Regions from separate parts of the Pantoea sp. SGAir0418 genome, predicted to be linked through region 2. Evidence: predicted binding sites of a transcription regulator. Region 2 holds the regulator's gene; each other region holds the start of a gene.
The links. The regulator PurR, encoded in region 2, represses purine synthesis genes. The targets are predictions, from matches to a motif close to CANGCAAACGTTTGCNTG.

Region 1 (3,209 bases), 610 kb from region 2:
TTATCGATGCGTTTCTCCACCTGCCCGATCTCATTCATCAGTTGATTGCACATCAGTCCCTGTTCGGTACGCACGCGTTCCACGTCCGCTCTGGTTGCAAGGTTTTCAAAACGCGCGGTCAGGACCGCAACATCCTGCTGTAACAGCTGGGTGGTGTTCGCCAGCTGTTCTACGTGTTGGGTTAATCGTACCATTAGCGGTGCTCCCTGATTTCTTAACGCCAGAAGGCGAGGCGGCAACCGATGCGGCAGCGTGCAAACGGGATAATCCATTATCTTGTCCTTCTTCAGCAACCTTGTGTCATCGCCTCACTACACCGCTATTTAAGCAGAGCGGCAGCGATTAAACATTCCACGATCCCGCCACTGCAGGCAAAAAATTTGCGCATGGCAGAATTTACGGAGAGACAGTAAACAACAGGCCTGAAAGAGAAAAGTGGGGACGGGCAGGAATTGCGAGACATCACGCAAACAATCATTGCGCGAATGTAACAAATTACACGGAAGCCCGGGCGGGCTTCCGTAACACAGAATCAGGCACTCAGCCAGCCGAGTTTAATCACAAACAGAATCGACAGAATCACCAGCGCCGCATTGACCTCTTTGGTGCGGCCACTCAGCAGTTTCACCACCGTCCAGGTAATAAAACCAAAGGCGATACCGTTGGCGATCGAGTAAGTCAGCGGCATGGTCAGCGCGGTCACGGTGACCGGTGCCGCCGTGGTGACATCTTTCCAGTCAATTTCTGCCAGACCGGAAGCCATCAGCACCGCGACGAACAGCAGCGCTGGCGCCGTGGCGTAGACCGGCACGCTACCCGCCAGTGGCGAGAAGAACAGGCTGAGCAGGAACAGAATGGCGACCACAATCGCCGTCAGACCGGTACGGCCGCCGGCGCTGACGCCCGCAGCGGACTCCACATAGCTGGTGGTGGTTGAGGTACCCAGCAGTGAACCGAACAGCGCAGCGGCGCTATCGGCGATCAGCGCACGGCCCATTTTCGGCACGTTGCCCTGCTCATCGGCCAGACCGGCGCGTTTCGTCACGCCCAGCAGCGTGCCGGTGTTATCAAACACGTCGACAAACAGGAACGCAAAGATCACGCTCACCAGGCCTACGTTGAACGCGCCGGCGATATCCAGCTGCATAAAGGTCGGCGCAATCGACGGCGGCGCAGAGAACACGCCCGCGAACGGCGTCAGGCCAATGCCCATCGAGATAAAAGTAACAACCAGAATGCCGATCAGTACGGCTCCGGTGACGCGACGCGCTTCCAGCACCACAATGATAAAGAAGCCAAGCAGCGCCAGCAGCGGACCCGGTTTGGTGAGGTCGCCCAGACCGACCAGCGTAGCCGGGTTATCCACCACGATGCCCGCCCCTTCCAGCGCAATCAGTGCGAGGAACAGGCCAATGCCTGCCGCAATCCCGGCACGCAGCGGCAGCGGAATGCTGGCAATAATCCATTCGCGAATTTTAAAAATCGACAGCGCAAAGAAGATCACCGCCGAGAGGAACACCGCACCCAGCGCGATCTGCCAGGTGTAGCCCATATGCAGCACCACGGTGTAGGTGAAAAAGGCGTTCAGGCCCATGCCCGGTGCCAGCGCGATCGGATAGTTAGCGATCAGGCCCATCAGAATCGAACCGATGGCCGCGGCCAGACAGGTGGCAACAAATACCGAGCCTTTATCCATACCGGTCGCCCCGAGGATGCTGGGGTTCACAAACAGGATGTAGGCCATTGCCAGAAAGGTCGTGATACCGGCAATGATTTCGGTGCGCACCGTGGTGTGGTGAGCTTTTAACTTAAAAAGTTTTTCTAACATCATCATCTCTCATCAGCGGAGACGGCCCGCAGGCCTGCTCTCTCTTGCCAAGGCGTTTTCCCGCTATTCCGCGCGTGGTGGCTAAGCTGACGCGGAAAAAGTGAGGAAAATTATTTTTTTATGCCGGCGTTTTGCCACCGCTGGCAGCAGAACGTCGTGTGCTATCCCCTGTCCACATAGCAATTGCTATGCCACTCCCTGACGCAATCGTTTCCGTTTCAGCGTGCCGTTGCGGCTAAGAAAATTCTGAACCAGAACGAGGCGCGATTATGGTGCATTGCACCACCTGCGCGCAAACGTTTTCCCGCCGTGCGCAGCAGGGGATGAAATATTGCGGTAACGCACGCTTTCACACTCTGCCAGGCGATGGCGCTCACGTTTCTGCTGCGCGTTTCAGCAGCTTAAAAACGCCGGGTTACACTGCGTTTAACCCTTTCGCAACAAAAGAGGCAGTGCAATGAAGCCCGCGATTCTGGTCGTTGATGATGATCGTGCCATCTGCGAATTGCTGCACGATGTGCTGAGCGAACATGTGTTTACCGTTTATAGCTGTCATCAGGGGCGCGACGCCCTGGCGCTGCTGGCGCAGCATCCGGAAATCTCCCTGGTGATGCTGGATATGATGCTGCCCGATACCAACGGCCTGCTGGTATTACAGCAGATGCAGCGTCAGCGCCCTGAACTGCTGGTGATCATGCTGACCGGCATGGGATCGGAAGCCGATATGGTGGTTGGACTGGAGATGGGTGCCGACGACTATATCGCCAAACCCTTTAATCCCCGCGTGGTGGTGGCGCGGGCCCGTGCGGCGCTACGCCGCTGCGGGCGACTGGCGCAGCCGGAAGCAGCAGCCGATGCGGGCTGGCAGTTCAACGGCTGGCGGCTGGATGATGTGCGTTGTCAGCTGTTCAATCCGCAGCGTGAAAGCGTACCGCTCACCCAGGGCGAATACAGCCTGCTGCGCGCGCTGGTCGGCCACGCGCGTAAGGTTCTGACGCGCGACCAGCTGCTGGAGCTGACCCACAGCGAGAGCCTTGACGTGTTCGATCGCACCATTGATGTGCTGATCATGCGCCTCAGACGCAAAATCGAGGCTAATCCGCATCAGCCGATCCTGATCCGCACCATTCGCGGACTGGGCTATGTTTTTTCCGCCGATGTGATGCGCCCGTCCGCCGCGGCGCGCGAAACGCAAATCGCCTGATCCATCCAGCGCTGCATCTCGCTCAGTGGCCGGATGCCGTCCAGCGCGTTGGCCGCATGCAGATTAAAGCTGGCGCAGGTATGGGCCAGCTTTAACGTCTGCTGCAGGCTGTAGTTCTGATGGCTGGCGTACAGCACGCCGGCGCAGAAGGCATCGCCCGCCCCGACGCTGCCGACA
Region 2 (3,209 bases):
GCGGGGAGTGTAAAAGGGGGCAGCGGGCTTTGTGAAACGCTAATATTTGCAGGGTGCTGTTAAAATTTTTGAAGGGAAAATTATGTGGTCAGAATATGCGCTTGAAGTGGTGGACGCGGTTGCGCGCACCGGCAGTTTTAGCGCGGCGGCGCAGGAGCTGCACCGCGTGCCCTCTGCCATCAGCTATACCGTGCGCCAGCTGGAAGGCTGGCTGGCGGTACCGCTGTTTGAGCGGCAGCATCGCGAAGTGGTGCTGACGGCAGCAGGCGAGCATTTTGTGCGTGAAGGGCGTTCTGTTATCAAAAAAATGCTGGCCACGCGCCGTCAATGTCAGCAGCTGGCTAACGGCTGGCGCGGTCAGCTCAGCATCGCGGTAGATTGCATCGTCAAACCGCAGCGTACCCGCCAGCTGGTAAAGGATTTTTACCGCCATTTCCCCGATATGGAGCTGATCATCAGCTACGAAGTATTTAACGGCGTGTGGGACGCGCTGGCTGATGGTCGTGTCGATGTGGCGATTGGCGCCACCCAGGCCATTCCGGTCGGCGGCCGCTTCGCCTTTCAGGATATGGGCGCGCTCAACTGGCGCTGCGTGGTGAGTCCGCAGCATGCGCTGGCCCACAGTCCGCAGCTGGATGACGAAACCCTGCGCGCCTGGCCGTCGCTGGTGCTGGAAGATACGTCGCGCGCGCTGCCGCGCCGCATGACGTGGACGCTGGATAACCAGCGGCGGCTGGTGGTGCCGGAGTGGGAAACCGGGCTGGATTGCCTGCAGGCCGGATTGTGCGTGGGCATGGTGCCGGGCCACCTGGCGCGCCCGCTGCTGGACAGCGGCGCGCTGGTGGAGCTGGCGTTGCCGCAGCCGTTTCCGGACAGCCCGTGTTGCGTCAGTTGGTCTGAGCAGCGCGCGTCACCGGCGCTGGCGTGGTTACTGGAATATCTGGGCGATGCGGAGACGCTGAACCACGAGTGGCTCAGCGAGAAGGCGGCTTAACGGCGGTAATCGCGGAACGGGCCATCGGCCACGGAGCGGCGCTCAATCAGCGTGGGCTGCACTTCAATGGTCTGCGGCTCTTCGCGTTTGCTGGTGATGCGGTCCAGCAGCATCTCCAGTGCCTTTTCCCCCAGCTGCGCTTTCGGCTGGTGCACGGTTGTCAGCGCCGGGGTGAAGTAGCGCGCGTTGCGCACATTGTCATAGCCAATTACCGAAATATCCTGCGGCACGCGCAGTCCCATCTCGTCGGCCGCGCAAATCGCGCCCATCGCCATGATATCGCCGCCGCAGAACACCGCCGTCGGGCGCTGTTTCTGGTTCAGGATCTGCTGCATTGCCTGATAACCTGACTCCGGTTCGAAGTCACCCTGCACAATCCACTCGGGACGGACGCTGATGCCCGCTTCCTGCATCGCCTGCAGAAAACCCGCATGACGGCCACCACCGGTGTTGCGCTCCATCTGGCCGGGGATGGCACCGATGTCGCGATGGCCGCGCTCAATCAGGTAACGCCCGGCGAGGTAACCGCCGTGGAACGCATTGTCCTGCACGGTATCGGTAAAGTCCCCGCGCGATTCGCCCCAGTCCATGACCACCATCGGGATATTGCGGTTCTCTTCCAGCATCTGCAGCAGATCGTCGGGATATTCGGAGCACATGACCAGCAGGCCATCGACGCGCTTTTGCGCCATCATCGAAAGATAAGCGCGCTGTTTTTGCAGATCGTTATGCGCGTTGCCGAGAATCAGCGTGTAACCACGCTCAAAGCAGTGATTCTCCACGGCTTCAATAATTTCGGCGAAGTAGGGCGCTTCGCTGGAGGTCGCCAGCAGGCCCAGCGTCTTGGTGTGATTCACCTTCAGGCTGCGGGCCACCGCGCTCGGTGAGTAGTGCAGCGCTTTAATCGCTTCCCATACGGCGTTACGCGTCTCTTCCGCGACAAAACGCGTTTTGTTGATGACATGCGAAACCGTGGTGGTTGAGACCCCGGCGCGTTTCGCCACATCTTTAATGGTTGCCATGAAAATGGTACTCCTGGGCTTATCGCAACTTACTGATAAGTATATTGTTAAACGTTTGCGTCTGCTAATGGTTTTGCGCCCTGAATATCAGGGCTAATCTGCTTAATCGGGCAGGGAAACATCCTTCAGCAGGCTGTCAATGCAGCATGCGCTAAATCTGTTGCGCAACGAAAGGCGGCGATTCTAGCAAGCCGGGGCGGATAACACGAGATTTTTGCCCATCACTGTGCGAAAATTATTTAACCATGCAAACTGTGTGACTAAGGAGTTGTGATGAGTACCGATTTAAAACTGGCATTGACCACCACCGCCGCTGCTCTGCTGATGATTATTGCCTTTAGCTTTACCGCCATTCTGCATTAATAAAAAAGCCGGTGCTGCTGAACAGCCACCGGCTTTTTTGTTGCGCAACGCTGAGGTTAGCGCACGGTTTTCGGCGTCATCATACGGCGCGCGCCAACGTAATGCTTCTGCCAGTAATCCTCGCCCAGCGCGCTAATCTGAATGTCCTTACCGGTGCGCGGAGACTGAATGAATTTACCATTGCCCAGATAAACCCCGACATGGTCGGCGGTGCCGCGGTTGTTGATGCGGAAGAACACCAGATCGCCTTTCTCCAGCATCTCGCGCTTGATCGGCGCGGCGTCGCGCAGGTGATACATCTCATTAGCGGTACGGGGAAATTTAAACTTCACCAGATCTTTGTAGGCGTACCACACTAAACCACTGCAGTCGAAACCGGTGTGCGGTGAGGTGCCTCCCCACTGATACGGTTTACCCAGCTGGCCCATCAGTTTCGTCATCGCGGTTTCACGTGCTTTTTGATAGCGCAGGCGGTGGGCCTTGCTCATTTTAATGCCGCTCAGCTGCTGCACTTCATCATCAACGGCAACGTCACGCGATTTTTTCGCCAGCCGCTGATGACCATATTTTTTCGCACTGAGCTTAAGTGAGGATTTGCGCTGCGTGGTGTGCTGAAGTACCGTTTCGCTTTTCTGCTGTTTTTTCAGCCTGAACTTCTGTACTGACGTCAGGCGTGACTTTTTGCTGGTGGTTTTCACCGGGCGTCGTTTGCGACGCTCATCTTCACGCGCGTTCTTTTTCTCCGCTTTCTGCAAACTGGCATTAACCGGCGCATGCGGAGAAGCCGCCGCCACATTAAAGAACAGTTGGGCAAAAGCCAGTATGAAAAG
Region 3 (3,209 bases), 1.3 Mb from region 2:
AGCAAAAAAGGCTGGTCAGATTTAAAAGTTGGCGACTGCGGCGATGACTGCCAGTGGCGCGTTTACACCCGACCCGGCGAGCTGGGCAGCGAGATCGGCAATATTCAGGTGCTGCACAACGTCGGCTACATGAAGAGCCTGATGGTGAAACGCGTACTCTCCGCCATCATTCCGCTCATCCTGATGATGCCGCTGTCGCTGCTGGTGATTTGGCTGGTGGTACGGGCCATTACGCGCGATCTGCGCGTAGCGTCGCGCCAGATTGCGGCGCAAGAAACCCTGCATCCGCACAGCGTGTCGCCGGACGGTCTGCCGGACGAAGTGCTGCCGCTGGTCGATGCCTATAACTCGCTACTGGATAAACTACGCGCGGCCTGGTCGTCACAGCGCCAGTTCCTTGAGGATGCCGCGCATGAACTGCGCACGCCGGTCACCGCCGTCACGTTACAGCTGGAGAACCTGCGTCAGCACATCCTGCCGGGCGAAGCCAGCCGCCAGTTTGATCAGCTGGAAGCGGGCGTCACGCGCACGCGCCATCTGGTGACGCAGTTGCTGAATATCTCACGCCAGGAGGATCAGTCCGTGGTCGCCAGCGTCGAGACCATTGAGCTTGATGACCTGCTGAAGGAGAGCATTGAGCAGCTGATGGTGGTGGCTGACAAGCGCGGCATTGATATCGGCTTCAACGGCACTGCGCACTATCGTCTGCACGCCAGCCGCTCAGATCTGCGCAGCCTGTTCGATAACCTGATCGGCAACGCCATGCTGCACACGCCGGAGGGCAGCCTGGTGGATGTGCTGCTGCATCGCGTCGGTCATCATACGGTAGTGGATATTGTCGATAACGGCCCCGGCATGCCGGAGTCGTTTATTGAGCGCGCCTTCGATCGCTTTACCCGCTCGCCGGATGTCCAGGCGCAGGGCAGCGGCTTAGGATTGTCGATCGTGCGCAGCGTGGCGCAGAAGCATCAGATGCAGGTGGCGCTGTCGAATTGCCTTAACCCGCAGGGTGAAGTGTGTGGCCTGCAGGTGCGCGTAACCCTTCCCTGACGTCTTTCCTCTCCGGCGCGATAATCCGCGCCGGCTATTTTCTTCTCCTGCCAGTTCTCTGCGTATCCCGACAACGTAAACGGTTGCGGGGTTCCGTTCGTTACACGGCCTTTATGTGATCAACTTCACATATTTACTGAATCCAAATGCAACACTTTTTGACAAACGTGATCAAAATCTATTTTCTATCGCTCTGTTACAGGCACATTACGCGGGCCTGAAAATCCGGCGCGTCAGACCGGCGACAACAGCACACTGCCCATCCCCTGGGATCGATTTCACCCGATCGCAGCATTTGCGCGGCGATCACGAGCAAGTGGTTAAAAAATAATGAAATTTAAAACGTTGATAGCAGGGGCCTTACTGGCCAGTAGCTGGACCGGCGCCGCACAGGCGGCGGAAAGCGATCCGCAGTACCTTTCTGACTGGTGGCATCAGAGCGTGAACGTGGTAGGCAGTTATCACACCCGCTTCGGACCCCAGTTCAACAATGATGTGTATCTCGAATACGAAGCCTTTACTAAAAAGGACTGGTTTGATTTCTACGGCTACCTTGACCTGACCAACTTCTTTGGCGTGGGTAATAGCAATGCCAACGGTATTTTTGACCACGGTTCGCCGATGTTCATGGAAATTGAGCCACGCTTCTCCATTGATAAGCTGACCGGCACCAGCCTGGCGTTCGGACCGTTCAAAGAGTGGTACTTCGCTAACAACTACATCTACGACATGGGTCGCAACAGCGACAGCCGTCAGAATACCTGGTACATGGGTCTGGGTACTGACATCGATACCCATAGCGATATCGGCCTGTCACTGAACGTGTACGCGAAATACCAGTGGGAAAACTACGGTGCGGCGAACGAAAACAGCTGGGATGGTTATCGCTTCAAGGTGAAATACTTTGTGCCGATTACCGACCTGTGGGGCGGCAAGCTGAGCTATATCGGCTTCACCAACTTTGACTGGGGCTCCGATCTGCGTGACAAGTCTGACCGCTCGCGCACCAGCAACTCGATTGCCTCCAGCCACATTCTGTCGCTGAACTACGATCACTGGCATGTCTCTACCGTGGCGCGTTACTTCCACAACGGCGGCCAGTGGGCTGATGGCCAGGAGCTAAACTTCGGCAACGGTCCGTTTGAAGTGAAATCAACCGGCTGGGGTTACTACCTGGTGGTGGGTTACAACTTCTAAACCGCTTCCGGCGTGGCCGCTCACCATCGCGGCCACGCCAGTCGGTTACGCCTGTGGCTTCACCACGTTGATGCGCCATGGGATGCCAAACTTATCGATAAACATCCCGAAGCCGTTCGACCAGAAGGTTTTCTGCCATTCAGTGGTCACTTTGCCGCCCGCAGAGAGCTTATCAAACCAGGCTTTACCCTCCGCTTCATCTGGCGTGGCCAGGCTCACCGCATAACCGGCATGCTCGGACGCCGGTGGCTGGGCGGTATTGCCATCACTCAGCATCAGCTCGCCCTGACCAATGCGCAGATGCGCATGCATAATCTTTTCCGGCGGCAGCGGCGGCGCCGACCGATCGCCCACCTGCTCGCCCTGCTCCGGCATATCACCAAACGTCATTTTTTGCAGAATTTCGCCGCCGGTGGCCTCCAGATAGAAGGCAATGGCTTCTTCACAGCGGCCATAGAGAAATAAATAAGGACTCACCTGCATCGTAACCTCCGTTGAGAGTGCGTTAACGCGTGTCGTACACCTAAAGTGTAGACGATGCAGTTTTTCGCCCGTCACGGCTGGCAGTAGCGGCGGAACAGCTGCGCCATGTAAGCGCTCATCGGCGTCAGCGCGGTGTCTTTACGCTGAATCAGATAGAAGGTGGCTTTCGGCAGCGGATCGTCGAGATCCAGCGCGATCAGCTGCCCGCCGTGCGTAGGGTCTTCAATTACGTCGCGCGAAATGATGCTGACAAAATCACTCTTCGCCACCAGGCTGGTGCAGGCCATAAAGGTCTCGCAGGTCACCGCGATTTTGGGTGCCATGCCGCGCTCACCGAACAGGTCATGCAGCAGTCGGTAATAACTGCCCTGCGGCGTCGGCATGGTCCAGTTGCAATGTTGCAACTCGGCCAGCGAGCGCGCATGCGCCATCGGATGCCCTTTACGCATCACCACCTGATACTCGCGCTGCATCAGCCG
Region 4 (3,209 bases), 430 kb from region 2:
GATAATCTCCTTCAGCACCCGATCCTGCAGCGCATCCTGAGAAGCCATCATCGCTTTACCGTAGCGGTTTTCCGCCTCCAGATAAGCCAGTACCTCGGGGTTTTGCCGGTCATCATCACGCAGCCAGAAATAGTTATCGGTGCGCGTTTCGCCGTGTAACGTCATGTGGTGGGGGATTTTTTTCGCTTGCGGCTGATTCATTACAGAGTTTCTCCCTGAAAGACGACATCCTGCAAGCGTGGCACTTCTGGCAGAGGAAGCCAAGCCGGAAACGCACGCGAAGTGTAACCGGAGGCCGCCACAGCCGCCCCCGGCGTGACTCAGGCCGCTTTTTCCGCCGCGATGTCGCGCTGAATACCGTCGCGCACGTCCTGCGGAATTTTTAGCGCATCGCCGAGCGCGGAGAGATAACTGCGTTCCATGAAATGATCGACATCGATCGCCGCGCAGCTAAGGAAATAGAGTTCCAGCGCTTCCTCTTCGTTTTTCACGTCGGCGGCCAGCCACTGCGGATCGAGCGGACGGTTCATTGCCTGCTGAATCAGCGCTTCCGCCTGCGCACCGTAACCGGCCTGATGGATATTCTGCTCGATGGCCGTGCGCTCGCGATCGTCAATGTGCCCGTCGCTTTTCGCAGCAAACACCAGCGCGGTTACCAGTCGCTCCGCGCGCTGGTCGAGCGGCGTCTGCAGCTGGCCAAACGCAGGCTCATCCTGATGGGTTTCACGCACGCGCTGCTTGTATTTATTCCACAGCACCGCGCCTGCCGCGGCGCCGCCACCGACCAGCAGCGCGGTGCCGCCGTATTTGGTTAATAGCTTGCGCGACGATTTGCTGGCAACCAGTAAACCCGCCAGGCCACCGAGCGCGCCGGGTGCCAGCATATCGCTCAGGCCGCCTGATTTGCCGTCACCGCCCTTCTTTGCCAGAACCGATTGAATTTGCTGCAGCCAGTTACTCATCGTTTAACTCCTGTTTAAGTTTCCGCTCACTATGCTGCCGCACGCTGTGTCAGTTAACGTCAGAGCCGGCAAAGTATGGCAAAGCCGGACGTGCGCAATGCGTGAGTACGCAAACGTTTTCGTTTATACTGCGCGCGCATTTTGACTGCTAAGGTGAAATTATGACGACTCTCGGAACCGCGCTGCGTCCTGCCGCAACGCGTGTCATGCTGTTAGGTTCAGGTGAATTGGGCAAAGAGGTGGCGCTGGAGTGTCAGCGTCTCGGGGTGGAAGTGATCGCCGTCGATCGCTATGCCGATGCCCCGGCGATGCACGTTGCGCATCGCAGCCACGTCATTAACATGCTGGACGGTGACGCACTGGCGGCGCTGATTGCGCAGGAGCAGCCCCACTTTGTGGTGCCGGAAATTGAAGCCATCGCCACCGAAAAACTGCTGGAGCTGGAAGCGCAGGGGCAAAAAGTGGTGCCGACGGCCCGTGCTGCGCGTCTGACCATGAACCGCGAAGGCATTCGCCGTCTGGCGGCAGAAGAGCTGGCGTTACCGACCTCAACCTATCAGTTTGCGGATAGCAAAGCGCGTTTCGTCGCGGCCGCGCACGAGATCGGTTTTCCCTGCATCGTGAAACCGGTAATGAGCTCCTCCGGTAAAGGCCAGAGTTTCATTCGCGAAGCCAGCCAGCTGGATCACGCCTGGGATTACGCGCAGCAAGGCGGACGCGCGGGCGCGGGCCGGGTGATTGTCGAGGGCGTCGTGAAGTTCGATTTTGAAATCACCCTGCTGACCATCAGCGCGGTGGACGGCATCCACTTTTGCGCGCCAATTGGTCATCGTCAGGAAGACGGTGATTATCGTGAATCCTGGCAGCCGCAGCAGATGAGCGAACTGGCCCTGCAGCGCGCGCAGGACATCGCCGCTAACGTGGTGAAAGCGCTGGGCGGTTACGGCCTGTTTGGCGTGGAGCTGTTTGTGTGCGGCGACGAGGTGGTGTTCAGCGAAGTCTCTCCGCGTCCGCACGATACCGGTATGGTGACGCTGATTTCGCAGGATCTCTCTGAGTTCGCGCTGCACGTGCGCGCCTTCCTCGGCCTGCCGATTGGCGGCATTCGCCAGTATGGACCGGCTGCTTCGGCGGTGATCCTGCCACAGCTCGATAGCCACAACGTGCAGTTTGTGAATGTGGAAGCCGCACTTGGCGCCGGTTTGCAGCTGCGCCTGTTTGGTAAGCCGGAAATTGCGGGGCAGCGCCGTCTGGGTGTCGCGCTGGCGACCGGTGACAGCACCGATGATGCCGTGGCTCGCGCCATTGCCAGCGCCGCGGCGGTGCAGGTTCAGGGCTGATTGCCCGGGTGGTGAAGCGTTGTCATCACCACCCGTAAAGATGGATTGCTGCCGCGTAGCCTCTGTGCGGCAGCGTTATTACCGATCAGCGGGGGAAGCCGCGCCCGCCACTGCCTCACGCGCCAGCTGCGTAATGCGATCCCAGTCGCCGCTCTCCAGCGCATCGTTTGGCACCAGCCACGAACCGCCAATACACAGCACGCTTTTCAGCGCCAGATAGTCACGATAGTTGGCTGGTGAAATGCCGCCGGTCGGGCAGAAACGCACCTGCGGGAATGGACCACCAATCGCCGCCAGCGCTTTGACGCCGCCGTTCGCCTCTGCCGGGAAGAACTTGAACTCGCGCAAACCATAATCCATACCAACCATCAGTTCCGACACGGTGCTGATGCCAGGAATCAGTGGCACCGGTCCTTCCACCGCCGCCTTGAGCAGCGGTTCGGTGAGCCCCGGGCTAATGACAAACTGCGCACCGGCGTCGGTCACTTCTTTCAGCTGCTGGGTATTGATCACCGTGCCGGCACCCACAATCGCTTCCGGAACTTCTTTGATCATTGCCCGCAGCGCATCCATTGCTACCGGCGTGCGCAGCGTCACTTCCAGCACGCGTACGCCACCTGCGACCAGCGCTTTGGCCATCGGCACCGCATGTTCCAGCTTGTTGACGACAATCACCGGCACAACCGGGCCGGTAGTCAGAATCTGTTCCGCACTCGTTTTCCAGTTCTTCATTACGTTTCCTCAGGAGAGACAGCCCAACGCGCGGTCCGGCTGTCAGAAAGAGAGCCCTACCATACAAGATCGGCCGGACGGACGTCTATTGGATATCATCAATTTTTGAAACCGCGGTTCATTTTTGAATGATTGCCTGGTGCGCATCATTTCGCATCGGTCTGCAGAGTCGCCA

Region 1: C1N84_RS07435 (NCS2 family permease) is a predicted target of PurR. The motif match lies at 2,029-2,046, and genes of this name have one in related genera.
Region 3: C1N84_RS16815 (nucleoside-specific channel-forming protein Tsx) is a predicted target of PurR. The motif match lies at 1,123-1,140, and genes of this name have one in related genera.
Region 4: purT (formate-dependent phosphoribosylglycinamide formyltransferase) is a predicted target of PurR. The motif match lies at 1,069-1,086, and genes of this name have one in related genera.

What each region holds. Positions count from the first base shown of each region.
Region 1 is NZ_CP027911.1:1,644,127-1,647,335, reverse strand. Features, by position in the region: gene C1N84_RS07440 (hypothetical protein) at 1-272, opposite strand, end outside; gene C1N84_RS07435 (NCS2 family permease) at 533-1,831, opposite strand; gene C1N84_RS07430 (response regulator) at 2,286-3,032, shown strand; gene C1N84_RS07425 (carbohydrate kinase family protein) at 2,969-3,209, opposite strand, start outside.
Region 2 is NZ_CP027911.1:2,250,962-2,254,170, reverse strand. Features, by position in the region: gene punR (DNA-binding transcriptional activator PunR) at 83-994, shown strand; gene purR (HTH-type transcriptional repressor PurR) at 991-2,016, opposite strand; gene C1N84_RS10350 (cytochrome bd-I oxidase subunit CydH) at 2,290-2,379, shown strand; gene C1N84_RS10345 (C40 family peptidase) at 2,436-3,209, opposite strand, start outside.
Region 3 is NZ_CP027911.1:3,587,363-3,590,571, forward strand. Features, by position in the region: gene C1N84_RS16810 (sensor histidine kinase) at 1-1,050, shown strand, start outside; gene C1N84_RS16815 (nucleoside-specific channel-forming protein Tsx) at 1,381-2,247, shown strand; gene yjdN (VOC family metalloprotein YjdN) at 2,293-2,730, opposite strand; gene C1N84_RS16825 (LysR family transcriptional regulator) at 2,802-3,209, opposite strand, start outside.
Region 4 is NZ_CP027911.1:1,818,640-1,821,848, reverse strand. Features, by position in the region: gene C1N84_RS08320 (prolyl oligopeptidase family serine peptidase) at 1-201, opposite strand, end outside; gene C1N84_RS08315 (tellurite resistance TerB family protein) at 321-962, opposite strand; gene purT (formate-dependent phosphoribosylglycinamide formyltransferase) at 1,124-2,302, shown strand; gene C1N84_RS08305 (bifunctional 4-hydroxy-2-oxoglutarate aldolase/2-dehydro-3-deoxy-phosphogluconate aldolase) at 2,381-3,034, opposite strand.